DNA from 2 places in the Cobetia sp. PS-4MA genome. Region 1 is predicted to be linked to the other one. Evidence: predicted binding sites of a transcription regulator. Region 1 holds the regulator's gene; the other holds the start of a gene.
The links. The regulator sigma-54, encoded in region 1, starts transcription at its own class of promoters, with help from an activator protein. The targets are predictions, from matches to a motif close to TGGCACNNNNNTTGCTNT.
Positions count from the first base shown of each region.

Region 2: the regulator sigma-54 is predicted to act here: its motif matches at 9,430-9,447, upstream of AC26AR_RS02090 (NCS1 family nucleobase:cation symporter-1).

Region 1 is NZ_CM173107.1:800,641-815,125, forward strand. It holds gene yjgA (ribosome biogenesis factor YjgA) at 1-386, opposite strand, end outside; gene pmbA (metalloprotease PmbA) at 463-1,833, shown strand; gene mgtE (magnesium transporter) at 1,941-3,296, opposite strand; gene AC26AR_RS03410 (HPr family phosphocarrier protein) at 3,461-3,730, opposite strand; gene rapZ (RNase adapter RapZ) at 3,717-4,631, opposite strand; gene AC26AR_RS03420 (PTS sugar transporter subunit IIA) at 4,728-5,198, opposite strand; gene hpf (ribosome hibernation-promoting factor, HPF/YfiA family) at 5,208-5,516, opposite strand; gene AC26AR_RS03430 (RNA polymerase factor sigma-54) at 6,116-7,564, opposite strand; gene lptB (LPS export ABC transporter ATP-binding protein) at 7,883-8,623, opposite strand; gene lptA (lipopolysaccharide transport periplasmic protein LptA) at 8,626-9,204, opposite strand; gene lptC (LPS export ABC transporter periplasmic protein LptC) at 9,303-9,986, opposite strand; gene AC26AR_RS03450 (KdsC family phosphatase) at 9,986-10,555, opposite strand; gene AC26AR_RS03455 (KpsF/GutQ family sugar-phosphate isomerase) at 10,682-11,650, opposite strand; gene AC26AR_RS03460 (calcium/sodium antiporter) at 11,876-12,820, opposite strand; gene AC26AR_RS03465 (ABC transporter ATP-binding protein) at 13,104-14,036, shown strand; gene mlaE (lipid asymmetry maintenance ABC transporter permease subunit MlaE) at 14,033-14,485, shown strand, end outside.
Region 2 is NZ_CM173107.1:455,443-469,927, reverse strand. It holds gene AC26AR_RS02120 (dipeptidase) at 4-1,014, opposite strand; gene mtgA (monofunctional biosynthetic peptidoglycan transglycosylase) at 1,263-2,024, opposite strand; gene gbdR (choline metabolism transcriptional regulator GbdR) at 2,314-3,603, opposite strand; gene fghA (S-formylglutathione hydrolase) at 4,349-5,212, opposite strand; gene AC26AR_RS02100 (S-(hydroxymethyl)glutathione dehydrogenase/class III alcohol dehydrogenase) at 5,346-6,455, opposite strand; gene AC26AR_RS02095 (LysR substrate-binding domain-containing protein) at 6,695-7,588, shown strand; gene AC26AR_RS02090 (NCS1 family nucleobase:cation symporter-1) at 7,714-9,240, opposite strand; gene AC26AR_RS02085 (nitrilase-related carbon-nitrogen hydrolase) at 10,009-10,911, shown strand; gene hydA (dihydropyrimidinase) at 10,994-12,436, shown strand; gene AC26AR_RS02075 (NAD(P)-dependent oxidoreductase) at 12,620-14,011, shown strand; gene preA (NAD-dependent dihydropyrimidine dehydrogenase subunit PreA) at 14,011-14,485, shown strand, end outside.

The sequences.
Region 1 (14,485 bases):
ACCTCCGGGTAGTCCTCGACGAAGATCACGAAGGCTTCGTCGTCCTCGATCAGGCGATCGCGCCAGCGCTCCAGGCGCTGGAAGGAGGCATCCCGACGGATGCTCTGCTGCTCCATGCTCTGGAAGACGGCGTTGATGGCCTCGAGGTCTTCCTTGCGCATCAGCTTGCCGACGTACTGCATGTGACGGCGCAGGCCTTCATGACTGCGAATGCGTCCGCACTCATCGATGGCGGCCAGCATGTCATCGGAGAGCGGGAACTTGGCGCGCTGACCGGCCGGCATGTCGATGATCTTCTTGCCGAGGGCCTGAAGCTCGATCATTTCACGCTTCATCTGGGATTTGCTGGGACGCTCGACGAGCTCCTCAGGTCTTTCTTTACGCATGCCAATTCCAACGAGTCGGGGAAATTTGCGGCAGTATAGCACTGCCAGCGCCCCGTCTCCTCAGAAGGAGAACAACATGAGCCAGGCCTTTGATGCCGTTGCTCAGCAACAACTGCTGGAGCGCCGCGTCAGCGAAGCGCTCGAGCTGGCCCGCAGTCTGGGAGCCGATGCCTGTGAGGTGGGCGCCAGCGTCGATCAGGGCGTCAGCATCTCGGTGCGTGACGGAGAAGTCGAAACCGTCGAACTGTCGCGTGATCAGGGGATCGGCGTGACCGTGTATCTGGGCAATCGCAAGGGCAGCGCGACCTCTTCCGACGCCGGTAGCGACTCGATTCGTGCCGCGGTCGAGAAAGCGGTCTCCATCGCTCATTACACCGGCGAGGACAGCTTTGCCGGATTGGCGCCGGCCGAACTGATGGCCACCGATTTCCCGGACCTTCAGGCGCATCACCCCTGGGCGATCAGCGTCGATGACGCGACGGATCTGGCGCTGGCGTGTGAGCGTGCCGGACTGGAAGTGGAAGGCATCGCGCAATCCGAAGGTGCCAGCTTCTCCAGTGGGGAAGGTGTGCAGGTCTACGGCAACAGCCACGGTTTCCTGGCCAGTCAGTGCGGCAGCCGACACTCGATGTCCTGCATGTTGATCGCCAGGGATGAACAGGGCATGCAGCGTGACTATGACTACACCAGCGTGCGCAACCCGGCCGACCTGCGCTCCCCGGAGGATGTGGGGCGTGAGGCTGCACGCCGCACGCTGGCACGCCTCAACGCGCGCAAGGTGGCGACGGGGCGCATGCCGGTCATGTTCGACCCGCAGATGTCGGCAGGCCTGGTAGGGCACTATCTGTCCGCCATCGCGGGTGGTTCGCTGTATCGTGAGTCCAGCTTCCTGTGCGACAGCCTGGGTCAGCCGCTGTTCCCTGACTGGTTCACCCTCGGCGAGAAGCCGCGTGAGGTGGGTGGCATGTCGAGTGCCGCCTTCGACAACGACGGTGTCGCCACGCGTGACAATGTCTACTTTGCCGACGGCAAGGTGCAGAGTTACATGCTGAGCGCCTACAGTGCTCGTCGCCTGGGCATGCAGACCACCGGCAACGCGGGCGGCGCGCGCAACGTGCGCATCACCGCGCCACTGACCTCCCGTGACGAGATGCTCAAGCAGATGGGCACCGGCGTGCTGGTGACCGAGCTGATGGGGCAGGGCGTCAACGGCGTGACCGGTGACTACTCACGTGGCGCTTCGGGCTTCTGGGTCGAGAATGGCGAGATCCAGCACGCGGTCGAGGAGTTCACGATCGCCGGCAATCTTCGTGACATGGCCGCCAATCTGCTGGCGGTCGGTGATGATGTCGATACCCGGGGCAGCATCCACTCTGGCAGCTGGCTGATCGATGGCATGACCGTTGCCGGCATGTCCGAAGGTGAAGACGATGAGGTGGAAGGCTGATCGCTGACACTTCTGTCTCTGCGCGAGAGTCCAGAAAACAACACGGCCGCTCCCTTGGGAGCGGCCGTGTTGTTTTCTGGAGCAGTCACTGGAATCCATCAGGCGTATTACAGATAGAGCCAGGTCGCCAGGCCCAGGAAGGCCATGAAGCCGATCACGTCGGTCACGGTGGTCAGGATCACGCTGCCGGAGAGGGCCGGGTCGATATTGAGCTTCTTGAGCAGTATCGGCAGCAATGTCCCGGTCACGGCCGCGATCAACAGATTGATCATGATGGCGGCACCGATGATGGCCCCCAGCTGGACATCACCGAACCAGACGATGGCGATCCCGGCGACCACCACCGCCCATAGCAGGCCATTGAGTCCCGCGACGATGATTTCGCGCTTGAGAAGCCAGCGCACGTTGCCACTCTTGACGTGTCCCAGTGCGATGCCGCGAATCAGTACCGTCAGTGCCTGTGAGCCGGCAATGCCGCCCATGCTGGCGACGATGGGCATCAGTACCGCCAGCGCGGTGATCTTCTGGATGGTGCCCTCGAACATCCCGATCACGGCGGACGCCATGAAGGCGGTCAGCAGGTTGATGCCAAGCCAGATGGCGCGACGCCAGGAGGTGCGCATCACCGGGGAGAAGGTATCTTCATCCTCGTCCATCCCCGCCATCGACATGACCTGGTGCTCGGCATCGCCGCGGATGACGTCGACCACGTCATCGATGGTGATGCGCCCGAGCAGATTGCCATCACCGCCGACGACAGGCGCCGAGATCAGGTCATGCTTCTCGAACAGCGAGGCGACCTCGCTCTCCGGCATCAATGCCGGAATCACCACGCTGTCGGTATCCATCACCTCGCGCACCGTGACGCCGGGGTCAGAGACCAGCAGGCGGTTGATGGGCAGGGCGCCGATGAATTCATCGCGGCGCGAGACGACCAGCAGGGTGTCGGTGGAATCGGGGAGTCGCTCGTGACGGCGGATGTAACGCAACACGACATCCAGGGTGATGTCTGGACGGATGGTGATGGTGTCCGTGTTCATCAAGCCGCCGGCAGTGTCCTCGGGGTAGGACAGCACCGTCTCGACCCGCTGGCGTTCCTGGGCCTCCATGGAGTCGAGGACTTCGAGAATCACGGCATTCGGAAGCCGCTGGAGGATGTCGGCGACATCATCCGGTTCCAGATTCTCGGTGGCGGCCAGGACGTCCTCGGCATCCATGTCCTTGAGGAAGTCGCTCTGGATATCCTCGCCAAGGTATTGGAGCACATCGCCCTGAAGTTCGGCGTCGACCAGCTCCCAGAGCAGGTTGCGCTCCTTGGGGGGGGAGGATTCCAGCAAGTGGGCCACGTCCACCGGTGCCAGGCCGCGATTCAGCATGCGCCTTGCCTGATCCAGCTCGCCACTTTCCAGTGCCTGTGACAGGCGATCAAGTCTTGGCTTGAGTTTGCGTGACGTCTTGCTCATCTGTCGGCTTCCCCTGTCGACATGAAGGACAGCGTTGATTCTACCATTGGCGCAGGGGGGCGCGTCGACAAAAGAAAACACTGTTTCTTATCGATAGGGCAATCAGCGCGGAAAAAGTGTCAGAAAGCCGGCGGGCGGGGGATGTCAGACGGCGTGCGGCGGCGTCATTCTTCCTCTTCGAAGCGCGCCTCGAACAGGGACTCGATCGCAGACAGGGCCTCATCTGCCTGTTCGCCCTCGACATCGATGATCAGCGCCGTGCCACACGGGGCTGCCAGCATCAGCAGCGCCATGACGTTGGCCGCGTTGGCGCGTCGCTCACCGTGACTGACCATGACCGTGGCCTCGAAGGGCGCACAGCAGTTGACCAGCTTGGTGGCAGCGCGAGCATGCAGCCCGCGCTTGTTGGTCAGAACCAGTTCACGACTGGGCATCGTGTGACTCCTGACGGGTATCGCTGATCGCCAGGGCCGTATGGATCCCCAGTTCCCGGTGGCGTAGACGCACCTCAGGAAGCTGCTTGGCGAAATGTTCGGCCAGCTGCTCGCAGAGATAGACGCTGCGATGCTGGCCGCCGGTACAGCCCACCGAAACGGTCAGGTAGCTGCGATTGCTGGCCTGATAGGCGGGCAGCCAGCGTTCCAGCCAGCCGGCGATGTCATCCTGCATTGCCTTGACGTCCGGGTAGCGCTGCAGGAATTCCGCCACGCTGTCATCACGACCGGTATCGCTGCGCAGATTGATGTCCCAGTAGGGGTTGGGCAGGCAGCGGGCATCGAACACCATGTCGGCATCGGTCGGCACGCCATGCTTGAAGCCGAAGGACTCGAAGGTGAGTGTCAGATGACGAGAGCTGTGCTGTGCGACCTGTTCGGTGATGCGCGAGCGCAGGTCATGCACGCTGAGGTTGGTCGAGTCGATGACCAGATCCGCCTTCTGACGAATCGGGGCCAGTGTCTGCTGCTCGATCTCGATGGCCTCGGCCAGCGTGCGGTCATTGTCGCGGGTCAGCGGATGACGGCGGCGGGTCGCGGAATAGCGTTCGAGCAGGACACGGGAGTCCGTGGTCAGGTAGACGACCTGCACATCCATGCCGCTCTGACGAACGCTGTCGAGCAGTTCGGGGAAGCGACTCAGGGCATCGGGGAGGTTGCGCGCGTCAATGGAGACCGCGATGCGCCGGCGGGTGGGGCTGTCCTTTTCCAGCTGCTCGACCAATGGTGCCAGCAGCATGCCGGGCAGATTGTCGATGGCATAGTAGCCAATGTCTTCCAGCGCCTGGAGGGCAATCGATTTGCCGGAACCGGAGCGACCACTGATGATCACGATCTTCATGGAGTGCTCTCCCAGGGCGAGGTCAGCATGAGGTGAAAGCGGAGGGTGCCTGAGGCCAGTCAGCGACAAGCCCGGAGCGAGTCCGGGCTTGCAGGTTCAGCGCGCCGGCAATTCGGCGATGGCCGAGGTCAGGGCATCGAACAATGCTCGCTGACTGTCTGCCTGGCGCAATGCTGCCCGGTTGGTGGGCGAGTTGAGCAGTTCCGCCACCTGGCCGAGCAGAGTGAGATGGGTGTCATCTGCCTCCTCGGGGACCAGCAGCACGAACAGCAGATCGATGGGTTCGCCATCGATGGCGTCAAAGTCGATGGGGTCACCGAGCTTCATGAACGCCGCGATGGGGGTCTTGCAGTGTGGACTGCGTGCATGTGGCACGGCCACGCCGTGGCCGATACCCGTCGAACCCAGTCTCTCGCGCCCGATCAGGCGCGAGAAGACTTCCTGGCTGTCCAGGCTGGGAATGTTCTGAGCAATGAAGGTGCTGAAGAATTCCAGCACCCGCTTCTTGCTCCCCCCGGGGACGCCGTAGAGCGTGCGCTCGGGGGGAAGGATCTGATCAAGTGTCATGGCAGAAGGTCAACGGGTCCCGGTGCCCTGAGAGCGAGCCTGGGACTTTTCCTTGTGTTTGACCAGCTGGCGGTCCAGCTTGTCGGCGAGCGCGTCGATGGCAGCGTACATGTTGGGGTCTTCTGCCAGGGCATGGAGGTCGGCGCCAGCGGCGTGCAGGGTGCAGGCAGCCTGTTGGCGTTCCTTCTCGATCGACAGTGTCACCTGAACATTGGTGATGTTGTCGTAATGCCGTTCGAGGCGAGCGAGCTTCTCGTTGACATAATCGCGGAGAGGATCGGTGAGTTCCACATGATGCCCGGTGATATTCACTTGCATGGACACGCTCCTTTATCCAGCGGGTTGCCTTTGAATTGTAACCCTTTTTGACTGCGAGCAAACCCTGATTGAACGCGCGGCCACTTTCTGACTCCGGCCATGGTCTCGTGGCGATCATCTGCTGGCGAGAGCGGCGGTGCCGGTGTACCGAGCGTCTACCCCGACAATGCCCAAGCTTTGAACAAAGATCAACGCTGCGCTGCATCGTGGGGCAAGGCTTGTCTTCAACCCAGCGAGGGATATCAGCAGGTTCTTCATGAGCATCGCCTCGCATCACGGACGGAATGGGGCTCGAGAAACCGGCCGTTTGTGGCCAATGTCAGCATTTACGTCGACGTTCGTGTGGCAGGAGTCGGTGGCGACCCCTGGCTATCTGTCCGTGGGATGTGAGGGAAAAAGAAAGCACTCTGGAGAAAAGTGGCTGGAAAAATAGGCAATTGGGGGCGTGAAGTCACTCACGCAGTCGCAAGGACAGGCATTGCCAACCGGTATTCAGACGACCGATTGGCAGATGATGCCAGGATGGCAGGTGCAAGGGGGCGAGCTTCAGCGCTCCGACGTGTGGAGCCCGCTGGCTTGCGGGTATCCGTTGTCGAGACTCACGCCAAGCGCTTGCGCTCGCTGGAGGAGGGGATGCCCATGGCCTCGCGATACTTGGCGACCGTCCGGCGCGCTACCTCGATGCCATCACTGGCCAGCAGATCCACCAGGCGTGAGTCGGACAATGGCTTGCGCGCCGGTTCTTCCGAGATCAGCTTGCGAATGCGCGCGCGGATCGCGGTGCTGGAATGCGCGTCACCGTTGCCACTGCCACCCACCTGACTCGAGAAGAAGAACTTGAGTTCGAACACGCCTCTCGGGGTGTGGATATATTTCTGGGTGGTCACCCGCGAGATGGTGGATTCGTGCATCTCGACCACTTCCGCGATGTTGGCGAGGATCAGCGGCTTCATGCCTTCTTCCCCCTGCTCGAGGAAGTCGATCTGGCGCGCCATGATCTCGCGGCCCACCTTGAGCAGGGTGTCATTGCGTGAGGACAGGCTCTTCATCAGCCAGCGGGCTTCCTGAAGATTGTCCTTGAGGAAGGTGTTGTCCGCGGACTTGTCGGCCCGCTTGATGAGGGCGGCATATTCCGGCTGGATACGCAGCTTGGGCAGCGCTTCCGGGTTGAGCTCGACCTGCCAGCCGTGACGCGTATGACGGACCAGCAGGTCCGGGATGACGTAATCACTGGCAGGCTCGCCCCAGGCGGACGCCGGGCGCGGGTCGAGCGCCCGTACCAGACGAATGACGTGATCCAGCTCATCATCATCCAGGCTCAGGCGACGCTTGAGCAGCTTGCGATCGTCATTGCCCAGTGCCTCGAGGAATTGCCGCACCAGACGGCGGGCCTGGGCCAGCAATGGCAGATCGTCCGGCAGCAGGGCCAGCTGAAGCAGCAGGCATTCGCGCAGGTCTCGAGCGAACACACCGGTGGGATCGAACTGCTGAAGGCGCAGCAGGACCTGCTCGAGTTCCGACGCCTTGAGGCCGGGCAGTCCCTGACCTCGCAGGCCATCGACCAGTTCGTCCAGGCTCATGCTCAGGTAGCCGGCCCCATCCACCGCATCGATCAGACTCTCCGCCATCTGGCGTTCACGCGCATCGAGGTCCGTCATCGCCAGCTGCCAGCGCAGATGGTCCTGCAGGCTTTCGACACTGGTGTTGCGATCGAAGTCCGGCCCGTCCTCGCTCGAGCTTCCGCTGCCGGAACTGGTCAGGCTGCCTGCGTGATCCTGGTAGAGGTCCGACCAGTCACTGTCGAGAGGGTATTCTTCAGGAATCTCGCTGTTGGTCTCGGAGGTGGAGATCTCGCTCTTGTCCTGTGTCTCCGCGACATCCAGCGACTCGTATTCCTCGTCAAGCTCCAGCATGGGGTTTGACTCAAGCGCCTGCTGTATCTCCTGACGCAGGTCCAGCGTCGACAACTGCAGCAGCTGGATCGCTTGCTGAAGTTGCGGGGTCATGGTCAGGGAAGTGCCGAGTCGAAGCTGCAAGGTGGGTTTCATGGGGTCTGTCATTCACGGCAAAGGAACGTGCATCTACGCTATACCGTGGGTCGGGGCACTGACAAGGGGCAGTCGAGAATATTCAAGCAACTTGCATGCCATGTTGCCACCAAGGTGGTATGGACGTCATGCATTCGAGTGAGGTGTGGCAGAGCAGGAGGGTTCACGGGGAGATCACGCAAGCGCCTGTCGAGGCGCTTGCGTGAGGGGGCGGGGAACGAGGCCCCGACAGTGAAGCAGGAAGTGGCGGGTGCTGGAGGGTGCTGGTGAGAGCAGAAGAGGTCGGACGGCTCTCGTCAGGCTGACGGCACTCTCGGGCTAGAGCTTGAACTCATGGCCCAGGTAGACATCACGCACCTGCTGGTTGGCGAGGATGGTGTCGGCGTCGCCATGCGCGATGATCTGGCCATCGCCCACGATGTAGGCGGTATCGCAGATGTCGAGTGTCTCGCGCACGTTGTGGTCGGTGATGAGCACCCCGATGCCGCGGTCACGCAGCTGGCGCACGATGCTCTTGATCTCGCCCACCGAGATGGGGTCCACGCCGGCAAACGGCTCATCGAGCAGCACGAAGTCCGGCTCGGTGGCCAGTGCGCGAGCGATCTCCACGCGGCGGCGCTCCCCGCCGGAAAGGCTCATGCCGGCACTGTCACGAATATGCGTGATGCTGAACTCGTTGAGCAGCTCCTCCAGGCGTGCCTTGCGTCCGTTGCGATCCAGGTCCTTGCGCGTCTCGAGGATCGCCATGATGTTGTCGGACACCGAGAGCTTGCGGAAGATCGAGGCTTCCTGGGGCAGATAGCCGATGCCGGCGCGAGCCCGCTGATGCATGGCGGCGCCGGACAGGTCGTGGTCATCGATGGTCACGCTACCGGCATCCGAGCGCACGAGGCCGACGATCATGTAGAACGAGGTCGTCTTGCCGGCCCCGTTGGGGCCCAGCAGGCCTACGATGTCACCCTGGCGGATTTCCAGCGAGATGTCCTTGACGACCTTGCGACCCTTGTAGGCCTTGGCCAGATGACGAGCGCTGAGGGTACGTGGGCTGGCAGCAGTCATGCTCATTGATCCTTGCTGGCATTGGCGCCACGTGGCGTCAGGGTCATGTGGACGCGTGACCCCTCGGAGGATGAGGCATCGGTGCCATTGCTGGCATTGACCTGGCGCTTGTCCAGGAAGTATTCCACGTAGCCACCTTCGAAGGTATCGTCGCCTTTCTCCAGACGGGCATCGCCGACCAGTTCCACCCGGCGCTCCAGCGCGTGGTAGCGAATGGTATTCGCCCAGCCCTTGACCAGTCGCTCGTCGGTATCGGGTTTCTGCTCCATGTAGGCGCGCTGGCCGGTGGCCTTGACGAGGGAGATCTCGCCGCTGTCGGCGCGACTGATGTCCACGCGCGCGGCATCCAGCTTCATGCTGCCCTGGCGCATTTCCACGCGACCGGTATAGGTGGCCGTGCCGGCCTTGTCATCCAGTGACAGTGAGTCGGCGGCAATGTTGATCGGCTGGTTGGCATCGCTGTCCAGCGCTAGTGCGGTCGGGGAAAGCGTCGTCATGCCAAGTGCCAGGCCAAGGGCCATGACACCGGGTCTGAGTGTCTGGCGCCAGACCGTCAAGGGCGTGAGAGTCGTTGAAGTCATGGAGTGCTCCTTGGCAGAACTGGTAAGGCTTCACGATCACTCAGGCCATCGTGAAGCGGAAATCGGGGGGAGAGGATTCGGCGCATGCAGGGGCGCGCTCACTGATCCTGGGCCGGCGCGGCATCGAAGGTGCTGGAGACGCGGCCATCATCGTCACGGGTGGTGTCATTGCCGGTGTCGAGAGTCTCGGCTTCCCGGGCGGCATCGCTCTTGCCCTTGCCGGGTTGCAGGGTGCTGCGGACGCGGCCTTCCAGCTGGGCGGAATCCTGAGAGAGGTCAGCGCTGAAGCGGTCACTCTCGACGCGTTGACCATTCTGGGTGATCACCACCGGCACGTCACTCCAGGCACGGTTCTGCTCACGACTGTAATGCAGCACGTCGGTGTCCAGTGTCCAGGCGTCCGAAGGCTGGCGCAGTCTGGCATTGCCCTCGAGGGTGAAGGTGTCGCCGCCGGCGCTCAACACGCCACTGTCACCCGTGGCGTACCAGCGACGGTCTTCGCTGTCGTTGGTCCGGATCTTCGGTGCCTGCGCACGCGTCACGTCATCGCCTGGCGTGTGTTCGATGTGCGGGGAGGTCATCGACTGGATCGACACTCCCCGCGCATCGAAGCGCGTCATGTCAGCCCCCTCGAGATAGTAATCCGGCTCATCACTGCTGGCGTCGACATCCACTGTCGACTCCAGACTGTTGCGCTGCTCGATCAGGGCCATGACGCCGCCGACCAGCAGGAGCAGCAGCATCAGCCACAGGCGCGGAGAGGGACGGGGCAGACGTGGCATCAGGCGCGCGACTCCTGCAGATAGGTATCCAGCACCGAGGCCCAGTGGCCCTGTGCCTTGAGCAGCAGATCACAGATCTCGCGCACGGCACCATCACCGCCCTGACGCGTGGTCACCCAATTGGCTTCACTCATCACATAGGGCATGGCGTTGGGAACGCTGACCCCCAGACCGACGCGACGAATGGCTTCGCGATCCGGCAGGTCATCTCCGCAGTAGGCCACGTCATCCAGCGCGATATCGTGCTCGCGACACAGGTTGGTCAGCGCGACCAGCTTGTCCTCGCGGCCCTGAATGACGTCCTGGATACCCAGCTCCTTGGCGCGACGTTCCACCATCGGCGAGCTGCGACCCGTGATCAAGGCGACCCGGATACCGCTGCGCAGGATCAGCTTGAGGCCGTGGCCATCCTGGACATGGAAGCTCTTGGTTTCCACGCCATTGGCATCGTAGTGCAGCCGGTTGTCCGTCAGCACGCCGTCCACATCCAGCGCCAGCAGGCGCACGCGACGTGAGCGGTCGATGATGTCCTGGGGGTAGTCCTCCGCCAGGGAAGTGATGTCATTCATGGTCTTTCTCCTCGCATTCCGTGCATGCGTGACGCATTCCTGTAGGCGACGACCGCCAACGGCTGCGTGCTGCCCTCGCCAGACTCATGGGACTGTCGTGCAGAGACAGCAATCCCGCGGGGGAGTTCAGATCACGCCGCTGGCCAGCAGGCCGTGCATGTGGATGGCGCCGATCGGGTGCTCATCCTCGTCACAGACTACCAGAACGCTGATGCGGTTTTCTTCCATGATGCGCACCGCTTCGGCGGCCAGCATGCTGGAGCGGATGGTCTTGCCACCGCGCGTCATGACGTCATCGACCTTGAGCGCACGCAGATCGCCGTGCTGATCCAGGGTGCGGCGCAGATCCCCGTCGGTATAGACGCCGACCAGATGCTCGTCCTCGTCGATCACGCAGGTGAACCCCATGCCCTGGCGGGTGATCTCGAGCAGCGCATCGCGCAGCGGGCTGCCCAGCGCCACGCGTGGCAGGGCATCGCCTTGATGCATGACGTCCTGGACGCGCAGCAGCAGTCGCCGCCCAAGGCTGCCACCGGGATGAGAGAGTGCGAACTCCTCGGCGGTGAAGCCGCGGGCTTCCAGCAGTGCCACGGCCAGCGCATCCCCCATCACCAGTGCGGCGGTCGTGGAGGCCGTCGGTGCCAGGTTCAGCGGACAGGCCTCCTGGGCGACGCTGGTGTCCAGGTGTGCGTCTGCATCACGCGCGAGCGTCGAGCCGGGCTTGCCGGTCATCGAGACCAGCGGCGTCCCCATGCGCTTGAGCAGTGGCAGCAGGGCGGTGACTTCGGCGGTTTCACCGGAATTGGACAGTGCCAGCACCGTGTCCGACGAGGTGATCATGCCGAGATCCCCATGGCTGGCTTCGCCGGGATGCACGAAGAACGCCGGCGTGCCGGTGCTGGCCAGAGTCGCCGCGATCTTGCTGGCGATATGGCCGGATTTCCCCATGCCGGTGACGATCACCCGGCCCTTGGTCGCCATCATCAGCTGGCAGGCACGATCGAACTCTGCATCCAGCTGGTGCTCCAGTGCCGCGATGGCGGCGCCCTCGATCGCGAAGGTGCGTCGGGCGCTGGCGCGGAAATCCGCCTGCATGGCGGCGTGATCGCGGCCGCTGGAGGGCGAATCATCGGCAGTGGAAGACATGTCGGAGGTGGCGGGCTGGATTCTGGAGGACTTGGTCATGTTCAGATTGTTGCCTGTGTGTGGCCAGGACTCAAGGTACGTGAGAGAGGCGTCACTCACGCGCTGCAACGGCTCGGGCGTGATGCTGACACGGGGCGGATGGCCTAATCGTTCCGGCCTGTCCGCCCACAGGCGTCAGCGAGTCAGGCTGATGGCAAGCCAAGCCGTGTAGCCGAGGTAGCAGGCCAGCAGCACCAGCCCCGGACCACGGCCGATGCGGCCGCGACGCTGCCAGATGAGCAGGGCGGCCAGCATCAGGGTCAGGCCGAGCATCACCGGGTAGTCGCGACTGATGGCGCTGCCATCCACCGGCCCCGGTGCCAGCAGGCCCGGTACCGGCAGGACGGCCAGGATGTTGAAGAGGTTGGAGCCGATGACGTTGCCGATGGCGATGTCGTGATGGCGCTTGAGTGCGCTGGCCACGCTGGCCGCGAGCTCCGGCAGGCTGGTGCCGATGGCGATGACGGTCAGGCCGATGATCAGTTCGGGGACGCCGAGTGCCTGGGCGATATCGGTCGCGCCCCATACCAGCGCGCGTGAGCTGGCGATCAACACCGCCAGACCGAAGAGCAGCCAGAAGATGGCGCGTCCGGCGCTCATCTCGGGGACGTCATCCTGACTCTCGGCGTCACTCGGCGAGTCGACCTTGAACAGCCAGACAAGCGTGAACACCAGCAGTGCCAGCAGCAGGATGCCATCCAGACGCTCGAGCCCGCTGTTGGAGAGGGCGTAGCCCCCCAGTGCCGTCGCGGCCAGCAGCAGCGGCAGTTCACGGCGCACCAGGCCGAAATGCACCGGGATGGGAGCGATGAGCGCCGTGACGCCCAGCACCAGACCGATGTTGGCGATGTTGGACCCCAGAGCATTGCCGGTGGCGATGTCGGGGGTGCCGTCAAGCGAGGCCATGATCGAGACCACGATCTCCGGCGCCGAAGTGCCGATGGAGACGATGGTCATCCCGATGAGCAGCTTGCTCATGCCAGCTCGCCATGCGGTAGCGGCGGCGCCTTCGACGAAGCGATCGGCGCTCCAGACAAGACCTATCAGGCCAAGGATGACAGCGAGGATGGGATATAGCATCGGAACTCTCGGGGCAGGAGGCAGGGCAGCGGCTTGTCGCCAGTGACCGCGCCATTAAACGCATCCCCCCAAGGCATTGCAAGGCAAGGGATCGCATCTGAGGGATGCGATGGACCCTGCAACGGACTGGTAGTGAGGGGGCGGGTTCGGATACGATGTTCGCTAACTAACTTGATTCCCGAATGACGTGATCCATGAACTCCAAGATTCGGACTCGCGGCACAGTGCCAGGCGACGGATTGCCCATGGCCAGTGTCGTGACTCCCTCACAGCGGATGCTTCTATGACTGAATTACCCGGTCAGGCTGCTACAGCGACCGCTGCGGCCGGCGCTGATGCATCGCCATCCTCTCGCCGTGGCTCCGCTGACATCGACCTCGACGACGCATTGATTCGTGTCGAAGGCCTGCGCTTCACCCGTGGAGAGCGCGAGATCTTCTCCGGGATAGACCTGAAGATTCCGCGTGGCAAGATCACCGCCATCATGGGGCCCTCCGGTACCGGCAAGACGACGCTGCTCAAGCTGATCGGGGGGCAGTTGACCCCGTCCGCCGGGCGTGTGGATATCGCCGGTCACCATGTGCATGCCCTGTCGCGGCGCGAACTGTTCCGCATGCGTCGTCGCATGGGCATGCTGTTCCAGAGTGGTGCGCTGTTCTCGGATCTCAGCGTGTTCGAGAACGTGGCCTTCCCGTTGCGAGTCCATACCAATCTCCCCGAGGCGATGATCCGCGACATCGTGCTGATCAAGCTCGAGTCCGTCGGGCTGCGCGGGGCGCGTGAACTGATGCCCGCCGAGCTCTCCGGTGGCATGACGCGGCGTGTCGCGCTGGCACGCGCCATCGCACTGGATCCGGACCTGATCATGTACGACGAGCCCTTCGCCGGTCAGGACCCCATCTCGATGGGCGTGCTGGTCAATCTGATCCGTCGCCTCAACGATGCGCTGGGCATGACGGCGGTGGTGGTCTCTCACGATATCAAGGAGACGCTGACCATCGCCGATTACGTCTATGTGATCGCCGATGGCAAGGTCATGGCGCAGGGCACGCCACAAGCCCTGAACGCCGAGGCGGACCCGCGCGTGGCCCAGTTCATCCACGGCAAGCCGGATGGACCGGTGCCGTTCCACTATCCCGCGCCGGATTTCGCCGGCGACATTCTCGATGGCAGAGAAGCGGCCAGTGGCACTTCACAGAGAGGGCAATCAGCATGAGCGGTCTGAATCGTGGCCCGCTGGGGGCCATCACCTCGCTGGGGCGCAGCACCATCGAGGTGATCTCTGCCATCGGCCGCGCCGGCATGCTGCTGGCGCAGGCGGGCGTCGGCCTGCCATCCCGTGAAGGGTTCTCCCTCTGGGTGCGTCAGATGCACTTCGTCGGCGTGCTGTCACTGGCGATCGTGCTGGTGTCGGGGTTGTTCATCGGCATGGTGCTGGCCCTGCAGGGCTATACCATTCTGGTCGGGTTCGGTGCTGAGGAGGCGCTTGGCCAGATGGTGTCGCTGTCGCTGCTGCGCGAGCTGGCCCCGGTCGTGGCGGCGCTGCTGTTCGCCGGGCGCGCCGGCTCTGCCCTGACGGCCGAGATCGGCCTGATGAAGGCGACCGAGCAGCTCACCAGCATGGAAATGATCGGCGTGGATCCCCTCAAGCGGATCGTCGCTCCG
Region 2 (14,485 bases), 350 kb from region 1:
GACTCAGCCGCCCCAGACGTTTTCCAGCGTGCGCAGCCAGTTCTCGCCCATGATCTTGCGCACCTGATGCTCGCTCATGCCGCGACGCAGCAGCGCCTCGGTCAGATTGGGGAACTCGCCGATGGTGCGGATGCCTTCCGGATTGACGATCTTGCCGAAGTTGGTGAGACGACGGGCGTAGCCCTTGTCGTGGGTCAGCCACTCGAAGAAGTCCTGACCGTGACCCTGGGTGAAATCGGTGCCGATGCCGATGGCATCCTCGCCGACCAGGTTCATCACGTATTCGATGGCCTCAACGTAGTCATCGACGGTGGCGTTGACGCCGGCCCGGAGGAAGGGAGTGAACATGGTGACGCCGACGAAGCCGCCGTGTTCGGCGATGAAGCGCAGCTCGGCATCGGACTTGTTGCGCGGGTGGTCCTTGAGACCGGCCGGCGCGCAGTGGGAGTAGCAGACAGGGACTTTCGATTCGAGGATGACTTCCTCGGAGGTCTTCGAGCCGACGTGGGAGAGATCACACATCACGCCGACGCGGTTCATCTCGGCGACCATCTCGCGCCCGAAGCCGGACAGGCCGCCATCGCGCTCGTAGCAGCCGGTACCGACCAGATTCTGGGTGTTGTAGCACATCTGCACGATGCCCACGCCGAGCTGCTTGAAGACATCGACATAGCCGATCTGGTCTTCATAGGCGTTGGCATTCTGGAAGCCGTAGATGATGCCGGTCTTGCCCGCGGCCTTGGCGGCGCGGATGTCGGCGGCGGTGCGCGCCACGCAGACCAGGTCACTGCTCTCGGCGATCAGCTGGTTGCTCTTGACGATGTTGTTGACGGTCGCCTGGAAGCCTTCCCAGACCGAGACGGTGCAGTTGGCCGCACTCAGACCGCCCTTGCGCATGTCCTCGAACAGCTCGCGCTGCCACTTGGCGATCACCAGACCATCGATGACGATGCTGTCATCGTGCAGGGCGCGGGCCGCATCGGACCCACCGAAGGAGGAGGAGAATTCGGACATCATGTCGCTCCGGCGCTGGGCAGGCGGCTCTGGAAGTCAGGTCACTGCCCGTACCCGGCGGACAGGGTCTGCCGGAACACGATCTCCAGCAGGCTGTGCCAGCATAGTCCTGCCCTCTTCCCCCTCTGACGCCAGATGCGACGCGTGGCTACCGAATCGCGTCAGGACTGTCGTTTCTGAAACGACGACGCCCCGACTCGAGAGAGCCGGGGCGTCGTGGGACAGCCGATGGTGTACCGTCAAGCCGGTCAGTGCGCGGGGGACAGCTCCTTCAGCGAAGGCAGCAGGTCCCAGCTCAACCAGCCACGCGGCTGTTCCAGCCGCTTGAGATAGCCCATGCCGAGATTGTTCATCTGGCGCCGCGTCCAGCTAGCACGCCGCTGGATATAGGCCGAGGGCTTGCCGGCATTGAAGCGGATCGGGTTGGGCAGTACCGCCGCCAGCAGGCTGGCCTGATAGGCGGACAGGCTGGCGGCATCGGTATTGAAGTGATGCTCGGCCGCGGCCTCGACACCGAACACCCCCGGCCCCCACTCGGCGACGTTCAGATAGACCTCGAGAATGCGCTCCTTGGGCCAGATCACCTCGATCAGGATGGTGAACCAGACCTCCAGCCCCTTGCGCACCCAGCTGCGCCCGTTCCACAGGAAGACATTCTTGGCGGTCTGCTGGCTGATGGTACTGGCCCCGCGCAGCCGCTCACCGGCCAGGCGCGCATCGATGGCCTTGACGATCTGATCGACATCGAAGCCGTAGTGATCGGGAAATTTCTGGTCTTCCGAGGCGATCACCGCCAGCCGGGCATTGCGGGAAATCTCCTCCATCGGCACCCAGTCATGCTGGAGCGCCATCGGCGCCCCCGAAACCAGGCTGTAGCCCCACTTCTCCAGCATCACCATCGACACCGGCAATGGCACGAAGCGCAGCAACACCACCAGGCCGACACAGGCGACCATCCAGCAGCCCAGCACCTTGATCGCCCATGTCGCCAGCCAGCGCAGACGCTCCATCGGGCGCATCTTCACGGACGCCGCCGGCCTGCGTGTCGCGCCGCGGCGTGCCGATTGCCCATCGCGGGTCTTCTGCCCCTGTGTTCGTGCCATCCCTCGCCGTCCCCTGTCGCGCGTGTCGTGGCTGATCACGACGGGTCATCCCGTCTCCCAGCCCTTGTTGTCAGCTACTGCCTCATGCAGCGCTCGAGTGTACCAGAGCCCGCCGATGGCTCCTGTGAAAACCAAGATGCCCCGGCCGAAGGGCAGGGGCATCGAGGGGTCATCCCGTCACGCAGGTGTATGGCGATCAGAGCCTGACGCTTGCGTAGGTTGGCTCGCCACGCGCATTGGCCAGCGCCAGGATCGCCGAGGACACCGGCGATTCGGCGGCGGTATGCAGCGGCGAGGAGGCAGTCGTCTGGCTCAGCGACTGATGGATGGCACCATGCAGTACGCCTTCCAGACTGGCCACGCCGTGCAGCTGATGATCGACATCGGCACGACACGGCACGTCCGACACGCCGGGCTGACGCTCACCACCGATACGCTCATCGCGCGGCGGCATGCCGAAGTACTCGCGGTAGCACTTGGAGAAGTGCGGCGTGGAGACGAAGCCACAGGCCGAGGCTACCTCGATGATCGACAGCGCCGTCTGCTTGAGCAGCTGACGCGCCCGCGTCAGGCGCAGCTTGAGGTAGTAGCGCGACGGTGAGCAGTGCAGATAACGCTGGAACAGGCGCTCCAGCTGACGGCGCGAGACATCCACGTAGTGGGCCAGCTCGTCCAGACCGATGGGCTCCTCCAGATTGGCCTCCATCAGCGCGACGATTTCCAGAAGCTTGGGCTGGGTGGTGCCCAGCACGTGCTTGAGCGGGACACGCTGCTGGTCCTGCTCGCCGCGCACGCGGTCACAGATGAACATCTCGGAGATGCCCGCCGCCAGCTCGCGGCCATGCTCGCGGGCGATCATGGTCAATACCATGTCCATCGGCGCGGTGCCGCCCGAGGCGGTGGCACGCTGCTGGTCGATGGAGAACAGTCGCGTGGTCAGCGGTACGCGCGGGAAGGCCTCCTGCATGGCCGCCAGACACTCCCAGTGAATGCTGGTCTCGTGACCTTCCAGCAGTCCGGCCTGCGCCAGCGCCCAGCTGCCGGTACACACGGCGCCCAGCTGACGGCCAGCGCGCGCCTGGGCCTGCAGCCAGCTGACATGCGGGCGCTGCACCGCCCGCTGGATACCGACGCCGCCACAGACGATAGCCATGTCAAGCGCCGGGCAGGTCTCGGCCGACACATCCGGCGTGACCTGCAGACCATCGCTGGCACGCACGGGCATGCCTTCCAGGGTCACGGTGTACCAGCGATACAGCTCACGTCCGGCCAGCTGATTGGCCATGCGCAGCGGTTCGACCGCCGAGGCCAGCGAGATGAGCGTGAAGCTGTCGAGCAACAGGAAGCCGATGGTCTGCGGCTGGCGTGTCTCACCGGCCTGAGGGCCCAGCGAGCGAGCCCCCGCCCGGCGGGAATCGGAGGAAAAGCCGGATGTCATGTGAGAGCGATCGTGCGGGCGATCAATGCGGCCACTGGTCAGTGCCATGGGGAACTCCTTCTTGCTATCTGCCTGAGTTGCAGACCGGAGCATGAATGCCCTCACCCGGATCAGTCGGCGATCAGGGGGTCCGCGATATTGTCGTTGTTGGCACTCAGCAGGGAATCGACCGGAAGGCTGGCGATTCCAGCAGTGATGACAGCCATCATCGTGATCTCTCGCTTGAGCGACTCGGGATGCGACCCGAAGGAGTCCGATAACGTCAGGGGTGTCGTGAATCACTGCTTGGACGTCGTGCGTTGTCCACCTCTCGACAGTAAACCATCGCCCTGATACCGCGCAGCGATTAAATCGCCGCTGCACGGCAAATCATCGTTGCTGTACGGCACAGAATAACGCCGTGATTGGCTGACATCGACGCGATATAACCGCGAGCCACGAAAACCGCCCTTCATAGCGAAAGGTTCTGAAAGGCGGTGTCGCTCATGACGGAAAAACGACAGCCCCGACATCCTGTGATGGATGCCGGGGCTGTCGTTTCTGTCTTTCACGCAGGTTCTCTGCTCGGGGAGCGATCCCCTGTGGCTGGCAATGTCACATCACAGCTCGAGGCTTCAGGCTCACCTCAAGAAAGAAGGTGCTTCGCATGCCTTTTCATCTCTACCGGCCACCACACTCACACCTCAAAGGAGGTGTTTCGCATGCCTTTTTATCTCTACCGGCCACCACACTCACACCTCAAAGGAGGTGTTTCGCATGCCTTTTTATCTTCATTGGCTACCATCCTCACACCTCAAAGGAGGTGTTTCGCATGGTAGGTCAGATGCTCATCGATGAAGCTGGCCATGAAGAAGTAGCTGTGATCATAGCCGGGCTGGCGACGCAGGATCAGCGGGTGGTCCTGCTCGGCGCAGACCGCTTCCAGACGCTCCGGCTTGAGCTGCTCTTCCAGGAACTGGTCATTCTCGCCCTGCTCGACGAACAGCTCCTGACGCGCGGCACCGCTGTTGCCCGCCTGCTTGACCAGCTCGCAGGCATCCCACTGCACCCACTGGGTGCGGTCATCGCCGAGATAGCCGCTGAAGGCCTTCTCGCCCCACGGGCAGGCCATCGGATTGGCGATCGGCGCGAAGGCGGAGACCGAGCGATAGCGCCCCGGATTCTTCAGCGCGCAGATCAGCGCACCATGGCCGCCCATGGAGTGGCCGGAGATGGACTCGCGTTCGCCATCCACCGGGAAGTGACGCTTGACGAGCGCCGGCAGCTCCTCGGTGACGTAGTCGTACATGCGGTAATGGCGCGCCCACGGCTCGCGGGTGGCATTGACGTAGAAGCCGGCACCGCTGCCGAAGTCATAGCTCTCGTCTTCGCCGGGCAGGTCCACGCCACGCGGGCTGGTGTCCGGGCAGATCAGGGCGATGCCCAGCTCGGCTGCCTTGCGCTGCGCGCCGGCCTTCTGCATGAAGTTCTCGTCAGTGCAGGTCAGCCCCGACAGCCACCACAGCATCGGCACCGGGCCCTGTTCGGCCTGCGGCGGCAGATAGATGGCGAACACCATGTCGCAATCCAGACTGCCGCTGCGGTGACGGTAACGCTTGAGCCAGCCACCATGCACCTTGTTGGCGCTGACCAGCTCGAGTTGTTCGGTCGCGGTCATCATGCTCTCCCTTGTGATATCGCCTCATGAAGACGGCGTCGGCAAGCCGACGCCGTTTCACGCTCCGAGCCCGCCCAGGCATCACGCTTGCCTGCCCGGCCCGGAGGCGTTTCAGCCAAAGATCGCTCGCGGATCAGAAGCTCAGCACGGTACGGATCGACTTGCCTTCATGCAGCAGGTCGAAGGCCTCGTTGATCTTCTCGAAGGGCATCTGGTGGGTGACGAAGTCGTCGAGGTTGATCGCGCCATCCATGTAGCGCTCGACGTAGCCCGGAAGCTCGGTACGGCCCTTGACGCCACCGAAGGCGGAGCCTTTCCAGACGCGCCCGGTCACCAGCTGGAAGGGACGGGTGGCGATCTCTTCACCGGCACCGGCGACGCCGATGATGATGGATTCGCCCCAGCCCTTGTGCGCGCACTCGAGCGCGGCACGCATGACCTTGACGTTGCCGATGCACTCGAAGGAGTAATCGACGCCGCCGTCGGTCATGTCGACGATGGCTTCCTGGACCGGCACGGACAGCTTGCTCGGGTTGACGAAGTCGGTGGCGCCGAACTTGCGGGCCAGATCGAACTTGTCCTCATTGATGTCGATGGCGATGATGCGCGACGCCTTGGCCATCACCGCGCCCTGGATGGCGGCCAGACCGATGGCGCCGAGACCGAAGATGGCCACGGTGGCACCCGGCTCGACCTTGGCGGTGTTCATCACCGCGCCGATACCGGTGGTGACGCCACAGCCCAGCAGGCAGATCTTGTCCAGCGGCGCTTCCTTGGACACCTTGGCCAGCGAGACTTCCGGCACCACGGTGTACTCGGAGAAGGTAGACGTGCCCATGTAGTGGTGCAGCATCTTGCCGTCCAGCGAGAAGCGCGAGGTGCCATCCGGCATCAGGCCACGGCCCTGGGTGGCACGCACGGCGCTGCACAGGTTGGTCTTGCCGGAGAGGCAGAACTTGCACTTGCCGCATTCGGCGGTATAGAGCGGGATGACGTGGTCGCCCGGCACCAGACCGGTGACACCCTCGCCCACTTCCTCGACGATACCCGCGCCTTCATGGCCCAGCACGGACGGGAACAGGCCTTCGGGGTCTGCGCCGGACAGGGTGTAGGCATCGGTGTGGCAGACGGCGGTATTGACGATGCGTACCAGCACCTCGCCGGCCTTCGGTCCTTCGACATCGATCTCGACCAGCTCCAGCGGCTTGCCGGCTTCCAGCGCAATCGCAGCACGTGATTTCATTAATATCTCCTCGGAGCAACAATGGCGGTAGACTGATCCGTGGCATTCTCCCGGCGAGCCAGCCGGTGCCCCCATGCTCACAAGGGGTTCACTCAGGGGGACAGGCAAGGAGCAATGCATTGCCGCAACGCGTGCGGTGCCATCAGTATGCAACACAGTCTACGCAGTGACCTTGGCGGGATTAAGCCGTCAGCACTCAGATGATTATTGTCACTCAACAACAATGATGAGGAGCGGGCATGCAGCGTTGGGACCGCATCGAAGCCTTTGTGGAAGTCGTCAGAATCGGCTCGTTTTCCGGTGCCGCCCGTCATCTCGGGGTCTCCAGCTCACATGTCAGTCGCCTGATCAGCCAGTTGGAAGCCCAGCTTGATACCCAGTTGCTCTATCGCACGACCCGTCAGACGCGTCTCACCGATGCCGGACAGGTGTATTACGAGCACTGCCATCACCTCTTCGATGGCTTCCGCGCCGCCGAACAGGCCATCGGCGACTTCCATGCCCGTCCCAGCGGCGTGCTCAAGCTGACCAGCGCTACCACCTTCGGTGAGCGCTACGTCGCGCCACTGGTCAACGACTTCCAGCTGCTGCACCCGCAACTGGAAGTGCAGATGCACTTCACCAATCGTCCGGTGGAATTGATCGACGAGGGCTTCGATGTCGCCATTCGCATGGGCGTGCTCAAGGACTCCTCGCTGATCGCGCGGCGACTGGTGGACCGCCAGGAGTATGTCGTCGCCTCGCACGACTACTTTCAGCGTGCGCCGCGTCCGCACACGCTGGCGGAGCTCTCCAGCCACCGCTGCCTGGCGGGCTCCAAGCGTGAATGGCTGTTCGAGGTCGAGGGCCAGCGACGCGAAGTGCGCATCTCCGGCAGCTGGCAGGCCAATTCCGGGCCGGCACTGCTGGACGCCACGCTCAAGGGCCTCGGGCTTGCCCAGATTCCCGACTATTACGTCGCGCCTCACCTGGCCAGTGGCCAGCTGATCTCGGTGCTGGATGAGTATCAGGTGCGCGATACCGGGGTGTGGATCGTCTATCCCCGCCACCGCCATCTCTCACCCAAGGTGCGCCAGTTCGTCGACTTCATGGTCGAGCGCTTCGAGGACGGCATCCCCGGCCTGGTGGGCTGACACCCAGGGCGCGAAGGCCTCAACCGGCCGTCACTTCCCCTTGTCACGACGACAGACGGGCTGCCGATGGGCAGCCCGTCTGTCGTTGCACGTGACGTTGCGTTGCGAGCTATCCGCCAGCGGCGTCAGGCACGCTGCGCGCTGCCACCCGGTATCGCCTCCGGCAGGTGCACCGGCGGTGCCTTGACCAGCAGCTTGCTGGCCACGAAGTAGACCAGCGCCCCCAGCAGCGAGCCGGTGAACCAGCCGTAGTCGTAGAACCAGGAAAGCCCGGGCTGCGAGAAGCTGATCACCGTCAGCCCCACCGGCACGAAGAAGGCGATGAAGCCCGCTGGATTGAAGGCCGGGTAGGTGCTGCCATCCAGATAGAGCGCCGGCAGATCGAAGGACTGACGACGGATCACGAAGTAGTCGACGATCATGATTCCCGCGATCGGCCCCAGCAGACTTGAATAACCCAGCAGCCAGTTGGAATAGAGGCTTTCGAGACTGACGTCGGAGACGATCCAGCCCATCTTCTTGATCAGCTCGAAGCCCATCAGCAGCACCCCGACCAGCCCGGTGAGCAGCACGCCGCGCGTCTGGTTGATGAATTTCGGCGCGATGTTCTGGAAATCATTGGTCGGCGAGACGATGTTGGCGGCGGTGTTGGTGGAGAGCGTCGCGATGATGATCAGCACCATGGCGATGGCGACCCAGCCGGGGCTGTCGATGCGACCGATCAGGTTGACCGGGTCGGAGATGGTCTCCCCCACCAGCGAGCTGGAAGCGGCCGTCAGCACCACGCCGAGCGCCGCGAAGAAGAACATCGTCAGCGGCAGGCCGATGATCTGACCGACGATCTGGTCCTTCTGGCTCTTCGCGTAACGGCTGAAGTCCGGGATGTTCAGCGACAGCGTCGCCCAGAAGCCGACCATCGCGGTCAGGCCCGCCATGAAGTAGCTGGCCACGCCATCGCCTTCCGGACGATTGGGCGGCTGGGCCAGCAGCTCGCTGATCGAGGTATGCGGCAGCGCCCACACCATCAGGCCGACCCCCACCGCCAGCAGCAAGGGCGCGGAGAGCGTCTCCAGCCACTTGATGGATTCCGCGCCGCGAATCACCACGAACAGGTTGAGCGCCCAGAACAGGAAGAAGCCGATGACCTCGCCTACCCCGCCCAGCGTCTTCCAGTCGGCCGAGAGGCTCGAGAGCAGCAGGTGAATCGCCAGGCCGCCAAACATCGTCTGGATACCGAACCAGCCACAGGCGACCACCGCCCGAATCATGCACGGCACGTTGGAGCCGATGATCCCGAACGATGAACGCAGCACTACCGGAAAGGGAATCCCGAAACGCGTGCCGGGGAAGGCGTTCAGCGTCAGTGGAATCAGTACCACCAGATTGGCGACCAGAATCGTGATCAGCGCCTCGCCGACACTCAATCCGAAGTAGGCAGTGAGCACGCCGCCCAGGGTATAGGTCGGCACGCAGATCGACATGCCGACCCACAGTGCGGCGATGTTCCAGAGCGACCAGGTGCGCTCGGCACTCCTGGTCGGCGCGATATCCTCGTTGTAGCGCGGGCTGCGGGCGACGTCCTGCGCCACCACCAGCTCGATCATTTCCTCATTGCTGCGCACCATGTGCGAGCGAGTCTGTGTCGGGGCCATGAGTCCTCACCTGTTCAGCTGTTGTTATTGTTGAGGGTGATGCACGTCGCTTGTCCTGCCTTTGCGCTCTTTGGCGCGCCTTGCCGTCTTTGAAGATCCGTCCCTTCCTTCACCCTCCTGATTCACTTTTCACCCTGTTTCAGCCAAGGGATGCTCGAATTACCCATCCACATGAAGCGGTACCTTTCATGGGCAAATCGCATGCCGAGGGCGGCATTATTGCCGTCAAATCAAACCTGTCCCGCAAGACAACTTGAGAGGCAATGGCGCGGGTTTGACCGTCTGATGCCCGTCAGGTGACGACACGCCGTGTTCGCGCCAATTGTCAGTATGGTCAGGTTCCAAGCTGGTGCAAGGCGGTCTTGCACAGGGCGCATACAGACGGTCACAAGCCACTGATGTGCATTGAGTTTTCCTTTGAAAATCGCGTGAACCACGCTGATTCTCCTGGCACCACAATGGTGAATTCATGCGAAATCTTGACCGAAAATCCTTTTATAACAACAAGATAAATCTACAAGACTTTATTTGACACTTCGTCTTGCCGAACGCGGGAACACTGTCTAATGTTCATTAAGCTGACTGGTGAGACAGGATTTGCATCGGACCTTCCCTGACCCACGATACCTGCCGCCGGCATGCAGACTTTCCGGACAGGCGGCATGATTTTCCAAGGTCCATTTCGCGCCATCCCGGTTTACCCGCTCTGCCCACCAGCACTCATTGAAGACAACAACAACCGGCGCCAAGCCGCCCGATGAGGATGACATGTCGAACGACTCCCGCATCTCCTATACCGAGGATGCCGGCAAGCTGCGCTGCGCCGTCATCCAGATGGGACTCAACGTCTCCACCGACCTCGAGCCCGCACAGATCCGCGATGCCATGAACGAGGCCCACCTGCCGCTGATCGACCAGGCCGGTGAGGCAGGCGTCAAGATCCTGTGCTTCCAGGAAGTCTTCAATCAGCCCTACTTCTGCCCGAGCCAGGATGCCAAGTGGTATGCCGCCGCCGAGCGCGTGCCCGACGGCCCCACCGTCACCCTGATGCAGCAGTACGCGAAGAAGCATCAGATGGTGATCATCGTGCCCCTCTACGAGGAAGTGCAGCCGGGGGTGTACTACAACACTGCCGCCGTCATCGATGCCGACGGCAGCTATCTGGGCAAGTATCACAAGACCCACATCCCGCAGGTGGCGGGCTTCTGGGAGAAATTCTTCTTCAAGCCCGGCAAGTCCGACTGGCCGGTCTTTGACACCGCCTACGGGCGCATCGGCGTCTACATCTGCTACGACCGCCACTTCCCGGAAGGCTGGCGCGCGCTGGCGCTCAACGGCGCCGAGATCATCTTCAATCCCTCCGCCACCGTCGCCGGCCTCTCCCAGTATCTGTGGGAGCTGGAACAACCCGCCTCCGCCGCCGCCAATGGCTGCTACATCGCCGCCATCAACCGTGTCGGCCATGAACAGCCCTGGGATATCGGCGAGTTCTACGGCTCCTCCTACTTCGTGAATCCACGCGGCCAGATCGAAGCCCAGGCCAGCGCCACCGAGGACGAGCTGTTGATCCACGATCTCGACATGTCGATGGTGCGCGAGGTGCGCAACAACTGGCAGTTCTTCCGTGACCGCCGTCCGGACGCCTATACCCGCCTCACCGATGGTGAATGACGGCCAGCACGATAACGACAACGACAACACGACCTGACACTCAATGCCGGACAAGGCCGCGCGATGCGGCCGGGAGAGATTCATGGCAATCCTGATCAAGGGCGGCAGCATCCAGACCCACGAAGAGCGCTACACCGCCGATGTGCTGTGTGACGGCGAGACCATCACCGCCATCGGCACCGACCTCGAGGTACCGGACGACTGCGAGGTGATCGACGCCAGCGGCTGTCTGGTGATGCCCGGCGGCATCGACCCGCACACCCACATGCAGCTGCCCTTCATGGGCACCGTGGCCAGCGAGGATTTCCAGAGCGGCACCGCCGCGGCACTGGCCGGCGGCACCACCATGATCATCGATTTCGTGATTCCCTCCCCCCAGCAACCGCTGATGGAGGCCTATCACACCTGGCGCGAGTGGGCCGAGAAGTCGTGCTGCGACTACAGCTTCCACGTCGCCGTCACCTGGTGGGACGAGAGCGTCAGCCAAGACATGCAGACGCTGGTCTCCGATTACGGGGTCAACAGCTTCAAGCACTTCATGGCCTACAAGAACGCCATCATGGCGCCGGACGACACCCTCGTCTCGAGCTTCGCGCGCTGTCTGGAGCTGGGCGCGATTCCCACCGTGCATGCCGAGAACGGCGAGCTGGTCTACCACCTGCAGCAGAAGCTGCTGGCCGACGGCATCACCGGCCCGGAGGCGCATCCGCTGTCGCGTCCGCCGCAGGTCGAGGGCGAGGCCGCCAGCCGCGCCATCCGCATCGCCGGCACTCTGGGCACGCCGGTGTATCTGGTGCACGTCTCCACCGCCGATGCGCTGGAGGAAATCCGCTACGCCCGCGAGCACGGCCAGCCAGTCTACGGCGAGGTGCTGGCAGGCCATCTGCTGATCGATGAAGCGGTCTATCAGAACAAGAGCTGGGAATTCGCGGCAGGCCACGTGATGAGCCCGCCGTTCCGCTCGCTGGAGCACCGCCAGGCACTGTGGGGCGGCATCCAGTCCGGTGACCTGCAGACCACCGCCACCGATCACTGCTGCTTCTGCGCCGAGCAGAAGGAGATGGGCAAGGACGACTTCTCGAAGATTCCCAACGGCACCGCCGGGGTCGAGGATCGCATGGCGATGCTGTGGCACGAGGGCGTCAACACCGGGCGCTTCTCCGCCGAGGACTTCGTCGGCCTGACCTCCACCAACGCCGCCAAGATCTTCAATCTGTACCCGCGCAAGGGCGCGATCCGGGTCGGCAGCGACGCCGACATCGTGGTCTGGGACCCCAACGCCGAACGCACCATCTCGGCGAAGACTCACCACCAGAACATCGACTTCAACATCTTCGAAGGCCGCACCGTCAAGGGTATCCCGCGTCACACCATCAGCCGCGGCGACTGGGCATGGCGCGATGGCGAGCTGCATGCCAAGCGCGGTCACGGCCAGTACGTCGAACGCCCGCCCTACCCCAGTGTCTTCGACCAGCTCAAGGCCCGCGCCGAGAGCAATGTCGTCACCGCCGTGGATCGCAGCTGACGGCCGGCGAACGACTCGAACAAGACAATACCGACGCGACTGAACGACACGACTGAACGACGGCCTGGCAGCGCACCTGACGCGCTGCCAGTGCAAAGCGCTGCCAACCAAGCCGCGCTACCTGACTCGCCTGCAAGACCAACAACAACGACCCCGCGCCTGAGCGCGGGCAGGAGCCACACCGTGACGACATCCTCCACTCCTTCCCACTGGGCCCCGTCCGGGCTCGCGGAAGAGGCGCTGAGTGCGCGCTTCACTGATCTGCATCCGGCGCTCACCAAGCGTCAGGCCTTCATCGAGAGTTCGCGTTGCCTGTATTGCTATGACGCGCCCTGCATCAAGGCCTGCCCGACCAGCATCGACATCCCGACCTTCATCCGCCGTATCCACGATGACAATCTCGAAGGCGCCGCCAGCGAGATTCTCGATGCCAATATCCTCGGTGGCAGCTGCGCCCGCGTCTGCCCCACCGAGATCCTCTGTGAGCAGTCCTGCGTGCGCAATCAGGGCGATGAGTGCCAGCCGGTGCTGATCGGTCTGCTGCAGCGCCATGCACTGGACAACGCCCAGTTCGAGGCTCACCCGTTCACGCGGGCAGCCAGCACCGGCCGGCGCATCGCCGTGGTCGGTGCCGGGCCTGCCGGGCTTTCCTGCGCCCACCGCCTGGCGCGTTTCGGCCACGACGTGGTGATCTTCGAGGCCGAGGAGAAAGCCGGTGGCCTGAATGAATACGGCATCGCTCGCTACAAGCTGACCGATGACTTCGCCGCCCGCGAAGTCGAATTCCTGCTCGAGATCGGCGGCATCGAGATCCGCCACGGCCAGCGCCTCGGCGACAACCTGGCGCTGGCCGCCCTGACACGCGAGTTCGACAGCGTCTTCCTGGGCCTGGGCCTTGGCACCAGCCATGCTCTCGGCCTGACCGGCGAGGATGCCAGCGGCCTGATGGCGGCCACCGACTTCATCAAGGTGCTGCGTCAGAGCGGCGAACTGAACGCGCTGGCAGTGCCGAGGCACGCGGTGGTGATCGGCGCCGGCAACACCGCCATCGACATCGCCGTGCAGGCCAAACGCTTGGGCGCGCAGACGGTGGACCTGGTCTATCGGCGTGGCGAGGAGCAGATGTCCGCCACCCATCACGAGCAGGAAATCGCGCGTGCCAATGGCGTGATGATCCACACCTGGGCGCGCCCGCTGGCCATCGATGTGGCAAGCGACAGTGAGGGTAGTGATGCCGCCGCGCTCAATGCGATGCAGTTCGCGCGCACACGGGTCGAGGATGGCCGACTCGTCGATACCGGCGAGACCTTCACGCTGGCCTGCGATGGGGTCTTCACCGCCATCGGCCAGGGCTTCGATGACGCGAGCCTGAGCGATGCGCATGCCGCGGGGCTGGCCCGCGAGGGGGCGAAGATAGAGGTGGACGAGATGCTGCGCACCAGTCTGCCGGGCGTCTATGCCGGCGGTGACTGCATCGCTCGCGGACAGGATCTCACCGTTCAAGCCGTCGCCCACGGCAAGCTGGCCGCCGAGGCCATCCATCACGATCTGATGCTCAAGGTGGAGGCCGCCTGATGACCATTCATACCCCGCTCAATGATGACAACGCGCGTCCGGCAGGCTCTGGTTCAAGTTCTGCAGCGGCTGACGATCACGTCGCCAGCTACAAGGCCGATCTGTCGGTCAACTTCGCTGGCATCCGTGCCCCCAACCCCTTCTGGCTGGCCAGCGCCCCGCCCACCGACAAGGCCTACAACGTGGTACGCGCCTTCGAGGCCGGCTGGGGTGGCGTGGTCTGGAAGACGCTGGGGGAAGACCCGGCGGCAGTGAACGTCTCCTCGCGCTATTCGGCGCACTATGGCCCGAATGGCGAGGTCAGCGGCTTCAACAACATCGAGCTGATCACCGACCGCTCGCTGGAGATCAACCTGCGCGAGATCACCCAGGTCAAGAAGGACTGGCCGGACCGCGCACTGATCGTCTCGCTGATGGTGCCGTGCGAGGAAGAGGCCTGGAAGACCATCCTGCCGCAGGTCGAGGCTACCGGCT